2 regions of the Acetonema longum DSM 6540 genome follow, and region 1 is predicted to be linked to the other one. Evidence: a T-box and tRNA genes for the amino acid it is inferred to sense, from the RefSeq annotation. Region 1 holds a T-box; the other holds one or more tRNA genes.
The links. A T-box is a leader RNA that pairs with one kind of tRNA and senses whether it is charged. The one in region 1 lies ahead of ALO_RS07445 (valine--tRNA ligase), so its partner is inferred to be a tRNA-Val.

Region 1 (9,523 bases):
AGCATTTGGTACAGGCGGGCGGCAAGCGATTAAGGCCCGCGCTGTACCTTATATCTGCTAAGGGACTGCAAACGGATACCGGTCTGGATCAGGCCATTGTGGTGGCCGCTGCCATTGAACTCATTCATATGGCCACTCTGGTGCATGATGACGTAATTGATCATGCCTCCACCCGCCGGGGGATTCCGACGGCGAATTCCCGCTGGGGGGATCATCCCTCGGTGTTAGCTGGAGATTATCTTTTTGCCAGGGCATTTGCGCTGCTGGCCAAGACAAATGACAACCGGGTCATGAAAGAATTAGCGGAAGTAGTCTGTTCCTTATGCGAAGGAGAAATTCTGCAAGCAAACAGTGCGTTTCTGGCGGATCAGTCGGAAGATGACTATGCAATGCGTATCGCCAAGAAAACGGCTGACTTTCTGGCAGCCAGCTGTCAATTGGGAGCTATGGCCGCCGGCATGGAGGCGGCTGCGGTTCAGGCTGTGCGGCAGTATGGTTATTTAGTGGGGCTGGCTTTTCAGGTTACCGATGACATTTTGGACTTTACCGCTTCTGCACCCCAGCTGGGTAAACCGGTGGGCGGCGATCTGGCCCAGGGAATTATCACCCTGCCGGTTATCCGGGCTCTGGAGGTCAGCCCTCACAGAGAGGAACTGCGCATGGCTATTGTTGCCCGGGATATGTCGGATCCGGTATTGAATCGTTGTCTGGCGATCGTGAGAGACTGCGACGCTATCGAATATTCATACAGTAAGGTTCAAGCGCAGCTGCGGGAAGCAATCGCCGGGCTGCCCGCTTCACTGGCTCCTGAGGCACAGCGGGCGTTAGTGGCAATTGCCGACTTTGTCGGACTTCGTAAATTTTAGCTGTTCGGATGGGTAGCGGAGGATAACATGTTCAATCCGGTAAAAACAAAAAAAGTATACGAAGAAATTGTGGCGCAAATCAAACAACTTATTATTGACGGCAAATTGCAGCCGGGCGATAAGCTGTTGTCGGAACGGGAACTTTCCGAAAAGCTCAATGTCAGCAGAGCCTCGGTGCGTGAGGCTTTCAGCGCCTTAGAAATGATGGGAATCATTATGATACGTCCCGGCGAGGGCAGCTTTGTCCGGCAGGTATCCTATGAAGGCATGCTGGAACCCCTTTCGTTTTTGCTGCAGGTGGATATCGCCGATATTACCCAGGTCCTTGAGGTCAGGAAGATATTGGAGGCAGAAATGGCTGCCCTGGCGGCGATCCGGGCTACGGCGGAGAACTTGGAAGAACTGCGCCGGACTCTTTCCTCCCTGATTGAGGAGGTAGACAGCGGCGGCATTGGCGACAAAGCGGATGATGCTTTTCATTTTGCCGTAGCCAGGGCTGCGAACAATCCGGTTTTGGAAAAGGTCATGAGTACCATTACCGACGTGATGACCAACAGTTTCCGCGCTTCCCGGCAAAAGCTGTTTCTAGTGAAAAATATGCCTCAGCAGGTATATGAATCCCATTCCCGGGTCTATGCCGCTATTGCGGCATGCGATTCGAAACTGGCCCGTAGCCGGATGCACGAACATCTGGATATGGTGGAGAAAACTATGCTGCAGCTGAAACAGGATACAATGAACTCCGGTATCAAGATAAAAAAACAGTAGGCTTTTTTAAAATTAACCGGCGCACGCATGGGAAAAGTCTGATTTTTGGAATGATGACGATGGCGGCAAACAAGGTTTGACTGATTGTTTTTTGCGGGACAGACAGTTATAATAAGAAATAGAAAACAGCATAGGAAATACGTTGTGAGATACTAACGAGGAGGGTGATTGTATGTTTAATTTGGGTATGCCTGAATTAATTCTGATCCTGGTTATTGCTCTGGTGGTGTTTGGCCCTGGCAAATTGCCGGATATCGGCAAAGCGGTAGGCAAGGGTATTTCAGAATTCCGCCGGGCTACCAGCGGCGAGCAGAAAGAAGAAATCACCGTGCAGGCCAAAGCTGTTGAAGCAAAGTCAGACGGACTGACTCATGCTGAAAAAAAGTGAGGAACTGTTGAATGTCTGAAACGACAAGCCAACAGGAACAAGCAATGGATCAGGACCAGGCTCAGCTCAACTCCCAGCGGGAACTTCCGGTAGCTGAGATGACCATCGTAGACCATCTGCAGGAGCTGCGGCAGCGCATTATCATTGCCCTGACAGCAATTATCGCTGGCAGCACAGCCTGCTATTTTTTTGTGGAAAAAATTATAGCCTATATCATTCGGCCCGCCGGTAAGCTGTATTACATGAATCCGGCTGAGGCTTTTATGGCCTATATTAAGACCGCCGTTTTCTCCGGCTTTCTGCTGGTTTTGCCAATTGTACTGTACCAGGCTTGGGCCTTCATCGTCCCGGCTCTTACCCGTAGCGAGCGGAAGCTGTTTGTCGCATTAATGCCGGTCTCGGTGGTTCTTTTTTATATAGGTCTGGCTTTTTCTTATTTTTTGGTCTTGCCCATGGCAGTTACCTTCTTTATGGGGTTTGCCACTGATACCTTACAACCCATGTTTTCATTGGGGCAATATATTTCCTTTGTCATTTCCCTGCTGTTTCCCTTTGGCTTTATTTTTGAATTACCGTTGTTCATCATGGTTCTCGCCAAAATGGGAATCATCAGTTCGACCTTCCTTGTGTCCAAGCGCAAGGTGGTTTTAGTGGGGGCATTTGTTGTCGGCGGTGTAGTGTCGCCGACGCCGGATATCTTCGGACAGCTTATGCTTGCGCTGCCGCTGATGCTGCTATTTGAGATGAGCGTTTGGGTCATCCGGGTATGGTTTGGCAAGTAGGAGACCCTCCCTTTTTGAACGGTCTCAGATTCGAGGAGGATGAGTTTTTTCTCTTGTGAAAGGAGTATTTACTTTGGCATTTCAGGATTTGCGGGAATTTATCGCGGCCTTGGAAGAACGGGGCTGGCTTAAACGGATTCACCAACCGGTGGATTGCGAATTGGAAATCACCGAGATTACCGACCGGGTTTCCAAAATGTCGGGGGATAAAAATGTGGCTCTGCTGTTTGAAAATGTGAAAGGCTATGATGTGCCGGTGCTTATCAACGCCTTTGGCAGTGTGGAACGCATGGCTTTTGCCCTGGGGGTCGAAAAAATTGACGATATTGCCGATGAAATTCGTCAATTGCTGAAGCTGCCCTACATTTCACTACAGAATAAACTCCAGTTGGTTTCGGTTATTCCTCAGATGAAACGGGCGATCAACTTTCCCCGTTACGTAAAGTCCGGTCCCTGTAAAGAGGTTATTATCAAAGATCAGCCGTCATTGGCGAAATTTCCCATCCTTAAATGTTGGCCTCAGGACGCTGGACGGTTTATCACCCTGCCGCTGGTGTTTACTAAGAACCCCCTAAATGGCAAACGGAACGTAGGGATGTACCGGCTGCAGGTATTTGATGAAAAAACGACCGGCATGCATTGGCACATTCACAAAGGCGGCGCCGATAATTACCGGGCCCACAAGGATCTGGGCAAAGACCGGATTGAAGTGGCTGTGGCCATCGGCGGCGATCCGGCCATCACCTACGCCGCTACGGCTCCTCTGCCGCCGGACATCGATGAAATGCTGTTCGCCGGCTTTCTGCGCAAAAAACCGGTGGAATTAATCAAATGTGAAACCGTGGATATCGAAGTGCCTGCTCACGCCGAGATTATTCTGGAAGGCTATGTCGAGCTGGACGAGACCCGGCTGGAGGGACCTTTTGGCGATCATACCGGTTACTACTCCCTGGCGGGGCAATATCCGGTCTTTCACATCACCTGCATCACTCACCGGAAGGACCCGATTTATCCGGCGACCATTGTGGGCAAGCCTCCCATGGAAGACTGCTTCATCGCCAAAGCCACCGAAAGAATCTTTTTGCCTTTTTTGCAGGTGGCCATGCCGGAAGTAAAGGATATCAACCTGCCTCTGGAAGGGGTATTTCATAACTGCGCCATTGTGTCCATCAAAAAACGCTATCCCCAGCAGGCGAAAAAAGTCATGCATGCCATCTGGGGCATGGGCCAGATGATGTTTACCAAGATGATTATTGTGGTAGACGATCATGTGAACGTTCAGGATATGAATGAGGTCTGGTGGCGGGTCTATAATAACATTGACGCCCGGCGGGATGTGGTCATGGTGGACGGGCCCCTGGACGTGCTGGACCACTCGTCACCCATGCCCCACTGGGGAACGAAAGTCGGCATTGATGCTACCAAGACCTGGCCGGAGGAAGGCAATAGCCGGGAATGGCCAGACGAGATCGTCATGTCGCCGGAGATCAAGAAACAGGTGGATGAGAAATGGGAAAATCTAGGATTGTAGACAAGATGCAAGCTCATGTAACCAATATTGCCTTGTCACACTCGGTGTTTGCTCTGCCGTTTGCCTATATGGGGGCTTTTCTGGCGGCCGGCGGCCGGCCGGGATGGGCTGAATTGGGCTGGATCACCCTGGCGATGATTGGCGCCAGAAGTGCTGCCCTGGCTCTGAATAACCTGATCGATCTAAAATACGATAAGCTTCATCCCCGCTTTACCGCCCGGCCGATGGTCAAGGGAACGATTAAGCCCTGGGAGGCTTTTTCCTTTATCCTGGCGAGTCTGTCGGTATTTCTCTGGGCGGCGGCCCAATTGCATCCGAATTGTTTGCTGCTTTCCCCTTTGGCAATTTTGCCATTTTTGCTTTATCCTTACATGAAACGTTTTTCCTGGACCTGTCATTTGGTGCTGGGAGTGGCTCTGGCTTGCGCCCCGGTTGGCGCCTGGCTGGCCATCAGGGGCGATATGCCTTGGCCGGTTCTGATTTTAGGCGGATCGGTAGCGGCATGGATTGCTGCTTTTGATGTGATTTACGGCTGCCAGGACACGGTTTTTGATCAGGAGCACCAACTCCATTCCATACCGGTACGGTTCGGCATCCCCGGCGCTCTGCGGATTTCCCGCTGGATGCATGGCCTGAGCATTTTGGGCTTGATCACGGTGGGCCTGATGCTGAACTTAAAAGGGTATTACTACCTGGGGGTAGGACTGGCGGCGATGGTCCTTTGCTATCAGCATCATATCGTCAGGCCCTGGGATTTGTCCCGGGTCACTCAGACTTATTTTATGCGCAACGGGCTGGTGTCGATTCTGATGTTTCTCTTTACTCTGGTTAGCTTGTAATATTGCGGTCATATCTTGACAAATATAGAAATAACAGATATAGTAAATACTACTGTATAGTAAAATATAGAATCAACCATGATAGGCAGAGTACGCAATGATCGGCGGCTCAGAGAGGAACTCTTAGGCTGCGAAGTTTCCCGCGGATCATAGCCGAAGGTCAGCCTGGAGTTGTTGCGCTGAACTTGAGTAGGTGCAACCGGATAGCGCCGTTATCGCGTTTTGAGTGCCCAGGCTGTTTTGTATTCACTCTGGGAAGCAAGGTGGTACCACGGAAGATTAAGCACTTTCGTCCCTGCGGGGATGAAAGTGCTTTTTTATTTATAAAATTCGAGTTCCAGGGGGTATTATTCATGGAAAAAGACAATATGCCGACCGTATATGATCCGCAGGCAGTAGAAACTAAGTGGTATGAATACTGGGAACAGGAAGCCCTGTTCCATGCTGAGGTCGAACCCGGGAAAAAACCGTTCAGCATTGTTATCCCACCGCCCAATGTAACCGGGCAGCTGCATATGGGTCACGCTTTGGATAACACGCTGCAGGATATTCTGATCCGGTTCCGCCGGATGCAGGGATATAACACTCTTTGGATGCCGGGGACCGACCATGCCGGCATTGCCACTCAGATCAAAGTCGAAGAAAACCTGGCCAAGGAAGGGCAATCCCGTTACGACCTGGGACGGCCTGCCTTTATCGAAAAGGTTTGGGACTGGAAACATCAGTACGGCAGCCGGATCCTTACCCAACTGAAACGGATGGGAGCTTCCTGCGACTGGCAGAGAGAACGGTTTACCATGGATGAAGGGTGCTCCCAGGCCGTAAAGGAAGTCTTCGTATCCTTATATGAAAAGGGACTGATCTATCAGGGCAACCGCATCACCAACTGGTGTCCCCGCTGCAATACCGCCCTCAGCGATATTGAGGTGGAGCATGAAGAGCAGCCGGGTCATCTGTATCATGTCCGTTACCCGGTGGAAGACAGCGACGGCCAGTATGTGACCGTGGCCACCACCCGGCCGGAAACCATTCTCGGCGACAGCGGCGTAGCGGTTCATCCCGATGATGTCCGTTACCGTCATCTGGTGGGCAGGTATTTGGTTCTGCCTCTGGTGGGAAGACGGCTGCCCATTGTGGCCGACGAGTATGTGGACCCGTCCTTCGGCACCGGCGCCGTTAAGGTTACGCCTGCCCATGACCCCAATGACTACGACATGGGGCTGCGGCATCAACTGGAGCAAATCGTGGTCATGAACCCGGATGGAACCATGGCCAAAGATACCGGCAAATATGCCGGCATGGACCGTTATGACTGCCGCAGGGCCTTGGTGGCTGATCTGAAAGAACAGGGATTCCTGGTAAAAATCGATGAGCATGCCCATGCCGTGGGCCATTGCCAGCGTTGCGCCACCGTGGTGGAACCCCTCATATCCAAGCAATGGTATGTAAAAATGCAGCCTTTGGCTGAGCCGGCCATTGAGGCGGTTACTTCCGGCAGAATTCAGTTCGTACCGGAACGGTTCACCAAGATCTATATCAATTGGCTGGAAAATATCCGGGACTGGTGCATTTCGCGGCAAATCTGGTGGGGACACCGGATTCCCGCCTGGTATTGCCGGGATTGCGGCGAAATTACGGTATCCCGCACCGACGTAACCGCCTGCGGCAAATGCGGCAGCAGCCATGTGGAACAGGATCCGGATGTTTTGGATACCTGGTTCAGTTCAGCCCTTTGGCCGTTCTCCACCATGGGATGGCCGGAAAATACGGCTGAATTGAAGCATTTTTATCCTACCTCGGTGCTGGTTACCGGCTATGATATCATTTTTTTCTGGGTAGCCCGCATGATTTTCATGGGTCTGGAATTCCAAAAGGAGATTCCCTTTCGTCATGTATTTATCCACGGCCTGGTGCGGGATTCCCAGGGCCGTAAAATGAGCAAATCCCTGGGCAACGGCATCGATCCCCTGGATGTAATTGAAAAGTATGGTGCCGATACTCTTCGTTTTACCCTGGTGACCGGCAACACTCCGGGCAATGACATGCGCTTTTATTGGGAGAGGATAGAGTCCAGCCGCAATTTTGCCAACAAGATCTGGAACGCTTCCCGCTTTGTTTTGATGAACCTGGCGGATTTTAATCCGTCTCAGCCGCCGGCGGGACTGACTCTGGCGGATCGCTGGATATTAAGCCGCTATACTCATACGGTAGAGGCAGTTACCGGCAATCTGGAGCGGTTCGAATTGGGCGAGGCCGCCAGGCTCTTATATGATTTTATCTGGAATGAGTATTGCGACTGGTATATTGAAATGACCAAGGGCCGCCTGTATGATAAGGAGAATGTGGCGGCCAGGGCCACGGCTCAGTATGTTCTGTGGCATGTTCTGTCCAATACGCTGAGACTGCTGCATCCCTTTATGCCTTTCCTGACAGAAGAGATTTGGCAGCATCTGCCTCATGAAGGCCGGAGCGTCATGACCTCGGCCTGGCCACAGCCGGAACCGCAATACGCCTCTGATGAGGCTGAACGGGATATGAGCCTTTTAATGGACACCATTAAAGCCATTCGTAATATGCGGGCGGAAATGAATGTGCCCCCCGGAAAACGCAGCGAGGTCATCCTGCAGGCAGCCAACCCTTCGTTAGCAGCCGTTTTTACTGCTAATATTCAATATTTAAAAACCCTGGGCGCCTCGGAACCGGTAATTGGGCTGATTCAGGCGGAAAAACCGGCCAATGCCGCGGCGGCGGTTGTCAACGGCGTGGAGGTCTATCTGCCCCTGAAGGGCTTGATTGATGTGGAAAAAGAAAGCACCCGGCTGAAAAAGGAACTGGACGGGCTGAAAAAAGAATTGACCCGCATTGCCGGCAAACTCTCCAATGAAGGGTTTGTCGCCAAAGCGCCGGCCGATGTGATCGAAAAGGAAAAAACCAAGCAAAAGGAATTTCAGGAAAAATGTGCGGTTATTAATGAACGGTTAGCCTATCTTGCTACGTTATAATTAAGAGGAGGCGCCCGATTTATGAATTATCCCGAGGCTTTAGCCTACCTTGCTTCATTATCCCGCTTCGGTATACAGCTTGGCCTGGAACGAATTGAAACGCTGCTGGAATTGATGGATCATCCTGAGCGCTGTTATAAGACTGTGCACATAACCGGCACCAACGGCAAAGGCTCCACTTCCGCCATGCTGGCCAGTATCCTCAGGGCCGGCGGCATTAAAACCGGGTTATATACTTCACCTCATCTGGAAGACTATACTGAAAGGATGACGGTGAACGGGCATGATATCTCACGGGAGTCTTTTGCCCAATCGGTGGCATACACCCGACGGTTTGTGGAACATGCCGTCGCTCAGGGAATGGAGCATCCTACCGAGTTTGAGGTGTTGACGGCGGCGGCATTTTATTTCTTTGCCGAGGCTGGGGTGGAATATGCGGTCATTGAGGTGGGCCTTGGAGGCTTATATGATTCCACCAATGTTATCCTGCCGGAAGTTTCGGTTATCACTAATGTAACTTTGGAGCATACGGATAAATGCGGTCCTACTGTCCTGGACATTGCCCGCCATAAAGCCGGCATCATTAAAGCGGGAAAACCGGTGGTGACAGCGGCTCAGGGACCGGCCGGCGACTTGATCGCCAGCCGGTCGGCTGAGTTGGGCTCTGCCTTGTATCTGTATGGCCGTGATATATACGCTCAGTCCGAAGGGATAGAATCTTTCCGGCAAAAAATAACAATCCAGCTGCAGAAATCCGGCCTCAGCGGCACTTTCATCACACCTTTGCTGGGGCGGCATCAGGTGGAAAATGCCGCCCTGGCGATCATGACGGCTCAACTGCTGGCCGGACATGATCCCAGAATTTCTGTGTCCGCTATGAAAACGGGGATGGAGCAGACAGTCTGGCCCGGCCGGTTTGAAGTATTTCCCGGCAGTCCCACTATCGTGGTCGATGGCGCCCATAACCCGGACGGAGCTAGAATTTTGCGCGCCGCTTTGGATGAGGTGTTTCCTCAGGCATCGGTTATTTTTGTATTTGGCGTGCTGGCTGACAAGGACATTGCCGGGGTTATCCGTGAATTATTCCGGCCCCAGGACCGCATTATTCTGGTGAAGCCCTATTCAGAGCGGGCGGCGGCGCCGGAGTCGGTGGCCCAATTGTTAACGGGATATCAGACGAAGATAGCCGACAGCCTGGAAAACGGTCTGCAGCAAGCCGGCCGGTTGGCCGGGGCGGATCAGGTAATCTGTGTCGCCGGCTCTTTGTATTTAATTGGAAGCACCCGTCAAATATTGCGGAATTGGACAAAAGAATAGGACTAGGATATAATGGTAAGGGTATTTATA
Region 2 (9,523 bases), on a different contig from region 1:
GATACACACCTGCCTTACTCATGGGGATAGGGCCGCCATTGGACTCCAGTAATTCAAGGACTTCATACAGCTTTTTGTCTGACATTTAAATTTCCTCCTTTTTCAAAACGTTATTTATACGTTTTGTTTTTCTATATAAAAGGCGTTTTCACGCCCTCATTTTACGGTCTTTCCAAGGATGCAGGGTTAACTTAACCCCTGTTTCTTTATCCTGCATTACTATTTCATCCCTACTGCCCTCTGTAACCTGAGCTATACGCCATTCCAAGATGTATTCTACGCCTTTAAAATCCTCAATATTAGGAAACCCTGCAGGAGCGGCTTCAACAAAATGCGGTCGTTTGTCTTTCTCCCAGTTCCCGAAATAGTCTATGCGAACCTGTGTCGGCACTTCAAGAGGAATAGCATATTCAGCCTTTATTCTTATCATCAGCCAGGCAAAAATCAGGGTATCAATAGCAATTTCCTTTTCAGGAAGTTCAGCGCCTGATGGGACTTCTTTATGTGATGCTTCTATAATGCCGTGATCTCCCTCTTGCTCGTAAGTAACAGTATTCTTATCCTGCCATTCCTGAAAATCTTTGTTTAAATCCTCCATATCCCCCCAGCAGGTTTCTGTAATAAGCCATCTGGCCTGCTCGCGAATCTCAGCAACTTGCTTTATACTGTGATCTTTTAGCAAATGAGCGGCAGCAAACGCCTCCCATGGGGTTTCAGGCGGATATTCAGTCCATCGGCCCCCGGCTCTACCTTTATTACCTCGGTCTGGAAAAGGCACTAACTCCGCATTAACCCACCGGCGCAATGTATCGCTGTGAATGCTTACACCAAGAGTCTCTAAACTTTGCAGCACTTCCTCACGTGTCACCTTTTCAGCACCTCTAATTCAAAACGTATTTAATACGGTATGTTTCATAGTATAGACTATACAGGCTTATCCGTCAACCCTCTTTTTACCTATTTTAATGTAGTATGGAGCTATATAGCTTGTCTGACTATTTCCAGTATGCTATATTAAAGCCAAGAAAATAATTCCAAATGGAGGGATTAAAGTGGTGAACAAATGGAAAGTGTTCGGTCTTGCAATTGCAACGTGGCTCGTATTTGCTTTGATTGCAAAAATGTATAGTGGAGCGATACGCATAGATCTGCTATCAGCGAGTTCTACAGTATGGTCATGGAGTTCTTTGATTATGGGAATTGTGATGAAGGCAAAGGCTCAACGATGGGCTGAATTCGGCTATGGTCTTGCGGCCTTTGTAGTTTGTCTGTTTCCCCTAGTTGGCATTATCGCGGGGATTGCCTACTTTGCCCGCTGTTATTATAAGATGGAGCAACTTGCGATTGTAAACAGGAATCAAGCAGGCTGAACGCAGAGAGGTAAAGGGGCTGCAATAGCCCTTTTTTCTTTTATATTTTTACTCTCTACGATGTATTGCCCCACAAACTGCCCCACAGCATAAATAAACGAAAAAAGCCCCCCAAGGCTTAACCCCTGGAAGGCTTGTTATTACTAAATGAAGTTATGGTGCGCCCGGCAGGAATCGAACCTGCGCACCCGGTTCCGGAGACCGGTGCTCTATCCCCTGAGCTACGGGCGCATTTTTTTCACAAAATCTATTATATCATAAGAAGAGCCTTCCTGTCTAATGATTTAAGAAATATTTTTCAGGAAATAAAATTCTCTGACTTCTTATTTCTCAGGAGCCGGGGCATTGCAGTTGGGACATTCTCTCCATTCCCGCTGCAGTTCGGCGCCGCAGGATGCGCATTTGGGCTTTAGTGTATTGGCGCAATAGGGACAGACAACGAAGTCTTCCTTTACAGTGCCGCCGCACATGGGACAGATCATCCGTTCTTCCACCGGAACAGACTCCACGTCAATGACTTCCGGTTGGGCAGCCGGTTGAACTTTCCGTTTCCGGCCAAAAATCAGATACAACGGCAGAGTGATGATGAGGAAGGCAAATGTGCCGAAAGCCCACAAAAGGGATGTCCAAAAGTCGTTGCCCTTCTCCCTGGAATCGTTATATACCCAATAGGCTGCCAGTGCTAGGATGATAAAGCTGATTATTGGAGACATTCGTAAATCCTCCCGTTAAATTTGTCTGTTTCCCTATTATACTATCTCGTCCAGCATTCATCAACCTTGAGACACAAAATTAGGCTGAGCGGCCGATGTTTTACTTGCCTTGCCGCGCCATCCGCTAAAGAATAAAGGAGAATAGCGGTAATATGCAGAATAAACTTATTCCTTATAGGTCATTCATCAAGCTAAAAACTATCTGGGAGGTATCAGGATGGACGATTTTAAAGCCTGGTCCAACGAGGCCCTGGGAACTAAGGCGGTTGCTGCCCTGGAGAAGAATAATTTTGCGGCTGCCTACGTAAAAACTAAGGAAGAAGCTATCGAAAAAATCCTGGCCATGATTCCGGCCAATGCCACAGTGGGAGTCGGCGGGTCCTGGACGATTAATGAGCTGGACCTGAGCCACACTCTGGAGAAAAAGGGCCATACCGTATACGATCATAACCGGCCCGGACTGTCGCCGGACGAAGCCCTGAGACTGCGGCGGCAGGAACTCACCTGCGGCGTTTTTCTCACCGGCACCAATGCCATCACCTTAGACGGCAAACTGGTGAATGTGGACGGCTCGGCCAACCGGGTGGCAGCTATGATGTTCGGACCGGAACAGGTCATCGTCATTGCCGGGGTGAATAAGATCGTGCGTGATACGGAAGAAGCCGAACGGCGCATCCAAACTTACGCCGCACCTATGAACAACAAGCGCCTAAACCGCCCCAATCCCTGTACCACCACTGGCATCTGTATGGATTGCCAGGGTCCTACCCGTATCTGTAATGTGACCACCATACTGCGGAAAAGGCCTTCCCTGACCAAAATGCACATCTTTATCATAGGAGAACAACTGGGCTTTTAAGAAACCGAATCCCCAACCTCTGCAGCCCCTTTCGCAAGGGGAACTGAAACACAAAGAGGCTTGACTCAAGGGTCAAACCTCTTTTTTGGTTTTGGTGGGCGATGACAGGATCGAACTGCCGACATCCTGCTTGTAAGGCAGGCGCTCTCCCGGCTGAGCTAATCGCCCGAATGGTGACCCGTGGGGGATTCGAACCCCCGTTCTCGCCGTGAAAGGGCGGTGTCTTAACCACTTGACCAACGGGCCGGTTTGGCTCCTCGAGTAGGACTCGAACCTACAACCACTCGGTTAACAGCCGAGTGCTCTACCATTGAGCTATCGAGGAAAGACATAATGTATTATAAATGATACAAACTGAAAATGCAATACCTATTATACAGGAACTAATTATGACCGGCTAGCAGTTCCTGGAGGAAGTTAGGCAGGACAAAGCAGCTTTTTTGCAGCTCGCTGTTATAGCAGCGGGTTTTAAAATCCAGCTTTCTGGGGGTAACGTTCAGTGGATCATATTGTTTCGAACCGAGGGTAAAACAATGGGCCCCACCCGGATAGATAGGAATCGGGGCAAGATACGTCCGGCAGATCGGAAACAAGGACCGGATGTCCTTGGTCAACCGCTTGATCAGGGGCTGATGATAAAAGGGAGATTCGGTCTGCTGCACAAAGAGGCCGTCCGGTTTCAGAGCCTTGAACACGTCCTGGTAAAAGGCATGAGTAAACAAGCCTTCCCCCGGTCCAATCGGGTCGGAGCAGTCGACGATAATCACATCATAGAGACTATTGGCCTGGCGCATATGCGCGATACCGTCGCCAATGGTCAGTTTCACTTTGGAATGATTTTGCCTGAGAGCCTCACTGGTCTCCGGCAGGTACTGCTTGCAGGCATCAACCACCATACCGTCTATTTCCACCATTTCCACCCGTTCCACCGTCGGGTGTTTGCTGGTCTCCCTCACCGTACCGCCGTCACCGCCGCCGATTACCAAAACATGTTTCGGCTGGGGATGAGTGCACAGAGGCACGTGCGCAATCATTTCATGATAGATATACTCATCAAAGACCGAGGTTTGAAAAACCCCGTCCAATACCAGCATACGGCCGAATTCCTGCGTATCCACAACGACGATCTCCTGAAATTCAGACCGCCCGCTAAACAATGTTTCTTTTACTCTGACTGTCAGGCCGAGATTTTCGGTCTGCCATTCCGTCAACATCAATTCCATAATATTCCTCCTCGGGTTATACTTTTTGCGTTATTATTTAATAGTAGCTTATGCAATGATGCGGCAAATTAACGATAAAGCAGCTTACGTTCCAGATCAAAACCGCAATATTCGCATTGATCCCGTTCATAGGCCCGGAATGCATTTTCCTGGCCGACTGCACCGCACTTGGAACAGCGCCGCCGAATCTGCAGCCTGGCATCTCCCGCTTTCCTGGCCCGCTGGATGGTTTCATAGGCGGCCTCAGCTTCCTCGGACAAGGGAAAGTCGATTTCTTCCTGTCCGGTATGGCGATGCACAACTTCCAGAATCCCCGCAATATTGCTGGAATAGACGTCTTCTAAAAGGTAATAGGGTATATCCCGCCAATGGCAGTCGGGAACGCCCGTGTCCCCGGATAAGAAATAAAGTCCCTGATCACTGATCACCAGGATCGCCAGCCCTGCTGCCTCATGAGTAATCCGATACACCCCGTAGATTGTCTGACCCGCCCATAACAAGGGCGGCGCCGCTTCAATTAACCGCCGGGTGACTCCATCCAGTTGGCTCCAGGCCGGATACACCTGAGTAAAGGACTGATCGGCAATAAAGCGGCCCGGTATCAGCGCAATCGTCGCCTGTTCTGCTAGAAACTCCCGCAGGATGGGGACGATTTTATCCAGCTTGCGCTGATAAATTATCAGGGAAGGTGTAGCCAGGAGCGCCATCCGAATAGCCGTCCGGCTGCGCAAAAGATACTGCTGAAGACGATCCGCCAGTTGCTCCGGATGAGGGCAATATTTTAAAACGACGCTGAAAATATCGGTTTCCCAAGGGGGGGGAGATACCCTTTTTTTCTCCGACAAATTGATTTTTGTCTGAACTTTCGCCTTTAATTTGTTTGCCCATTCCGCAGCTGCTGCCTGGATGACATCATCCGGCAGACCCTGGTGCTTTTTCTCGGCAACAAACTGTTCGTAGACCCGGATGATATCCTCGACGGTTTCCACATCATCATACCGGCAGTCCGACGCTTCTTTCGAGACTGCCGCCGACAAGTTTCCGCCGCAAAAAGGACAAAACTTATATTGCCGGGCCTCGACCCGGCTGCGGCAGTGCGGGCAATTTTCCGCCGCATTTTCCGCTGTTTCGAATTGTACCACAATAGCTCGCCTCCTACGTACATGCCGCGCAATTTTCTGTCCTATATCATACCATACGGGTCAAATTATACAAAGGATTTCTTTTCCAAATAACTTATAAGTTTTTAGAAAATTCTTCTTATAGCCGATAAAGTGCACAGACGGTACTGTTCATCCGGGGCAGCGGCGGCCGAAAGCGGCAACAAATGGTTGCGCCAGACGCTAAAACAATATATAATACGGACAATTACCCTCTACCCGAGAATCATTTTCAGGAGGATGCCATGCGAGTACGATTCGGCTATGTAGCCAAGGCCCTGGGAATTCCCAACGGCTCCCCCAATCAATCGATCACCCTCAAAAAGCTGAAAAAAGTCGAAGAACAGCCGGAACAGCTGGACCTGCTGCGGCGGATCCTGGCTCATAATCTGGAAGCCACCCGGCAAGTTTTGTATTATAATCAGTCCCGCCGGATTAATGTATACCGGTTTAGTTCCCGTATGGTTCCTTTAGCGTCACATCCGGTAACCAAAGGCTGGGATTATATCGGAGAATTCCGGTCCCAATGGCACGAAATCGGCGCCTTTGTTACCACCCACGGTGTTAGAGTCAGCGCTCATCCCGACCATCTAACGCTGTTGAGCACCCCAAAGAAGGATGTCCTGGCGGCCGCCCTGCGGGAATTGGCCTACCACGGGGCCATGTTCGACGCCATGGGACTCCCCTATGCCCCCCAGTTTGTCCTTCATGCCGGCGGAGTATATAAAAACAAAGCATCTTCCCTGGAGCGGTTTGTGAAAGAGTATCAGCAGCTGCCGGATAACATCCGCCTGCGGATCATAATTGAAAACGACGACAAAAGTTACGATGCGTCAGACGTGCTGCCCCTCTGCCAGAAACTGGGGTGCCCCATGGTATTTGACCTGCATCATCACCAATGCCTGCAGCGCGGGGAAAATCTGGGCGAGTTATGGGCGGACATCGTGGCTACGTGGGGAGAGCATACCCCAAAAATCCATTTATCCAGTGCAAAAAGCGCCAAAGATCCCCGGCCTCACGCTGCATATGTCCATATTGATGATTTTCTGCCATTTTTGCATATAGCAAAAGAATTGGACCGGGACTTTGATGTCATGCTGGAAGCCAAAGAAAAAGACCGGGCCTTGGCCGTATTGATGAAAGACCTGGAAAAAGCAAAAGGCATCAAACGGCTGGAACCGGCCAGTATTGTATTATAATATCGATAAAGGCCCCATTGGCTAAACCTACTTCAATACGCTGACTTTCACCTTCAACACCACTTTTTTCACCTGAACCCTGCCGGCGGGTCCCAGGCAGCATGGCCGGTGCACATCCGCCGGCATAAATACGGCATAAGATCCGGCATCGAGAACCAGATCCACTTCGTCTTTCACCGTTTTATAGAAAACGGCGTCTTTCTCGGCCAGCTTGTCTTCCGCCACTTCACAATCGGGTGTTAAACGGGCAAAACCGATACATTCCTGCCCTTGAGCCACATACTGGACATCGGCATATTTGGCATGGGTTTCAGCCTTGCGGTCTTGCTTAGGCTGAGGCTCATATTCCTGCACCAGCGCAAATAAGATATCACCGTCAATTTCATACCGGCCGGCCGCTAGCTTAGAAAAATCTGTATTTTTCAGGTATTGCAGCCCCTTTTGCAGCAAGGGATGAAACAAAAACAGTTCCTGATCCAGATTTTTCATATCTCCCTGTATCATGCTGATCACTCCTTCGCCTTAATATTGGCAGTCTTTATATTTTCCATAATACCTGTAAAATCCCTTCTTTGCTTTTCTTTTTCGCGGGTTTATGTATTTACCCTCTCTGCATACTAAAATTTTCGTGCCTTTATTTTGCTGACAAATATTTTGTTTTGTACTTTTTTTTGCATTTCATGTCCTTTTATACAGGATTTTTGTACTTGTTGGCGAAATGAATTGTACAACAAGTTCCCGAAAAGAAAACGAGGTGCTGTCATGATTACGGAGGAACTAAAAAACCAAGTCGGCCAGACGATCGACGCCCAGTCGTCCCGGATTATCGGCCTGGCAAAGGAGATCCAGAAAAACCCGGAATTGGGTTACAAAGAATACAAAACTGCCGCTCTGACCGGCGGTTTTTTTAAGGAACTGGGCCTTTCCTGCCGGGAAGGGCTGGCGATTACCGGTGTCCGGGCCATGCTGGAAGGTGGACAGCCGGGTCCCAATGTAGCCGTGCTGGGGGAACTGGACGCGGTCATCTGCCCCGATAGCCCTGATGCCGACCCCCAAACCGGAGCTGCCCATACCTGCGGTCATTTTCTGCAGATAGCCGCCATGGCCGGGGTGGCGCTGGGGCTGGCTGAAAGCGGCATAGCTCCCGAACTGGCCGGCCGGGTCAGTTTTATGGCCGTGCCGGCGGAGGAATATATAGAGATTGCCTACCGGCAGCAATTGAGGGAGCAAGGCAAAATCCACTTTCTCGGCGGCAAGCAGGAACTGGTCTACCGGGGCGAATTCGACGATGTGGATTTAGCGATGATGATCCATTCCCAAAAGAATGCTCCCCGGCCGCTGGTAGCTCTCGGCGATTCCAGCAACGGCTTTATCGGCAAGACCATTCAATATATCGGCAGAGAGGCTCACGCCGCCGAGGCGCCCGATCAGGGAGTCAATGCCCTGAACGCCGCCATGCTGGGCCTGATGGGCATCCATGCCCTGAGGGAAACCTTCCGGGATTCCGATATCATCCGGGTCCACCCGGTCATCACCAAAGGAGGTGATCTAGTCAATACGGTACCGGCTGACGTACGCCTGGAAACCTATGTCCGGGCCAAAACCATGGCGGCCATTGACACTACCCACCACAAGGTGGACCGGGCCTTAAAAGCCGGCGGCGATGCCATTGGAGCTCAAACCGTGATTAAGACCATTCCCGGTTATTTGCCTCTGGCCAGTTCCCGGTCCATGAATTTGTTGTTTAAGGACAATGCCGCCCGGCTGATCCCACCGGAACAAATCATCAATGCCGGTCATTTTGGCGCTTCCACTGACATGGGGGACATCTCCCATCTCCTGCCATCGCTGCATCCCTTCGTAGGCGGCGTTTTCGGAGCCCTGCACACCAGAGATTTTAAGGTGGCTGATTATCAAGCGGCCTGTGTTCTGCCGGCCAAGCTGATGGCCATGACTGTCATTGATTTACTGGCCGACGGAGCCAAACAGGCCAAAGACATTCAGCAGCAGTTCAAGCCGCTCCTGACCAAGGAGCAATATCTTAAAATACTGGAAGGGTACTTTTCTTAACTTTAGAATTAAATTAAGAGGTGAACGTAATGATTGACGCGTTGAAAAACTGGAAACTGCATGCCATCGTAGCCACACTGGTGATTGTTTCAGAACTCATCGGCATGATCCAGTTCAAGGTAGGTCCGGGGATGGTGATCCTGTTGCCCATGCTTTATGCTCTTATTTTCGGTATTTTATTAACTCCCAAATTCCTCAAAATCGCCAAGGACAAAGACATGATCGATGCCAGCAGCCTGATTACGATTACCCTGATGCTGTTAATGGCCCGCTATGGCACTTTGGTCGGTCCTACCCTGCCAAAGATCATTCAGACCGGCCCGGCCCTTATTTTACAAGAATTAGGCAATTTCGGCACCATCTTTTTGGGCGTACCCCTTGCGATCTGGCTGGGCTTAAAACGGGAGACCATCGGCGCTGCCCATTCTATAGCCCGGGAACCCAACGTGGCTTTAATCGGTGACATCTACGGGCTAAACAGTGCCGAAGGGCGGGGAGTCATGGGCGTATATATCTGCGGCACCGTGTTCGGAACCATTTTCTATGCCCTGATGACCAGCTTCGCCGCTGCGCTGCTGCCGCTCCACCCTTACTCCCTGGGCATGGCTACCGGGGTTGGCAGCGCCAGTATGATGACAGCTTCCGCCGGAGTTTTGGTTACCATGTTCCCGGATATGAAAGATCAGATTCTATCCCTGGGTGCTGCCAGCAACATGCTGTCGGGCTTGTACGGACTCTATATCTCCCTGTGGATGTCCCTGCCCATGACCGAATGGCTGTATCGCAAGCTGTACCGGCTTAAATTCGGTGTGCCGGCGCCGGAAAGAGAGGCAAAAGCATGAATTTCTTAAACATTGCCGCAGTCACACTGCTCACTGCCGCCCTGACGCTCATCGCCAATCTGGTTGGCCATAAGAACGGAATCATAG

Region 2: it encodes a tRNA-Val, which carries the amino acid that the T-box ahead of ALO_RS07445 (valine--tRNA ligase) is inferred to sense. The anticodon was not compared.

Annotation. Positions count from the first base shown of each region.
Region 1 covers NZ_AFGF01000056.1:14,332-23,854, forward strand. The annotation lists gene ALO_RS07415 (polyprenyl synthetase family protein) at 1-866, shown strand, start outside; gene ALO_RS07420 (FadR/GntR family transcriptional regulator) at 894-1,634, shown strand; gene ALO_RS07425 (twin-arginine translocase TatA/TatE family subunit) at 1,807-2,022, shown strand; gene tatC (twin-arginine translocase subunit TatC) at 2,034-2,804, shown strand; gene ALO_RS07435 (menaquinone biosynthesis decarboxylase) at 2,878-4,335, shown strand; gene ALO_RS07440 (UbiA-like polyprenyltransferase) at 4,314-5,174, shown strand; T-box leader at 5,244-5,474, shown strand; gene ALO_RS07445 (valine--tRNA ligase) at 5,528-8,176, shown strand; gene ALO_RS07450 (bifunctional folylpolyglutamate synthase/dihydrofolate synthase) at 8,198-9,493, shown strand.
Region 2 covers NZ_AFGF01000017.1:23,277-32,799, reverse strand. The annotation lists gene ALO_RS02145 (hypothetical protein) at 1-85, opposite strand, end outside; gene ALO_RS02140 (hypothetical protein) at 149-868, opposite strand; gene ALO_RS02135 (hypothetical protein) at 1,056-1,370, shown strand; tRNA gene ALO_RS02130 (tRNA-Arg) at 1,527-1,601, opposite strand; gene ALO_RS02125 (zinc ribbon domain-containing protein) at 1,694-2,083, opposite strand; gene ALO_RS02120 (lactate utilization protein) at 2,301-2,942, shown strand; tRNA gene ALO_RS02115 (tRNA-Val) at 3,035-3,110, opposite strand; tRNA gene ALO_RS02110 (tRNA-Glu) at 3,114-3,188, opposite strand; tRNA gene ALO_RS02105 (tRNA-Asn) at 3,193-3,267, opposite strand; gene speE (polyamine aminopropyltransferase) at 3,326-4,165, opposite strand; gene ALO_RS02095 (zinc ribbon domain-containing protein) at 4,234-5,307, opposite strand; gene uvsE (UV DNA damage repair endonuclease UvsE) at 5,571-6,524, shown strand; gene ALO_RS02085 (NanQ anomerase/TabA/YiaL family protein) at 6,552-7,028, opposite strand; gene ALO_RS02080 (amidohydrolase) at 7,287-8,594, shown strand; gene ALO_RS02075 (DUF3100 domain-containing protein) at 8,624-9,436, shown strand; gene ALO_RS02070 (hypothetical protein) at 9,433-9,523, shown strand, end outside.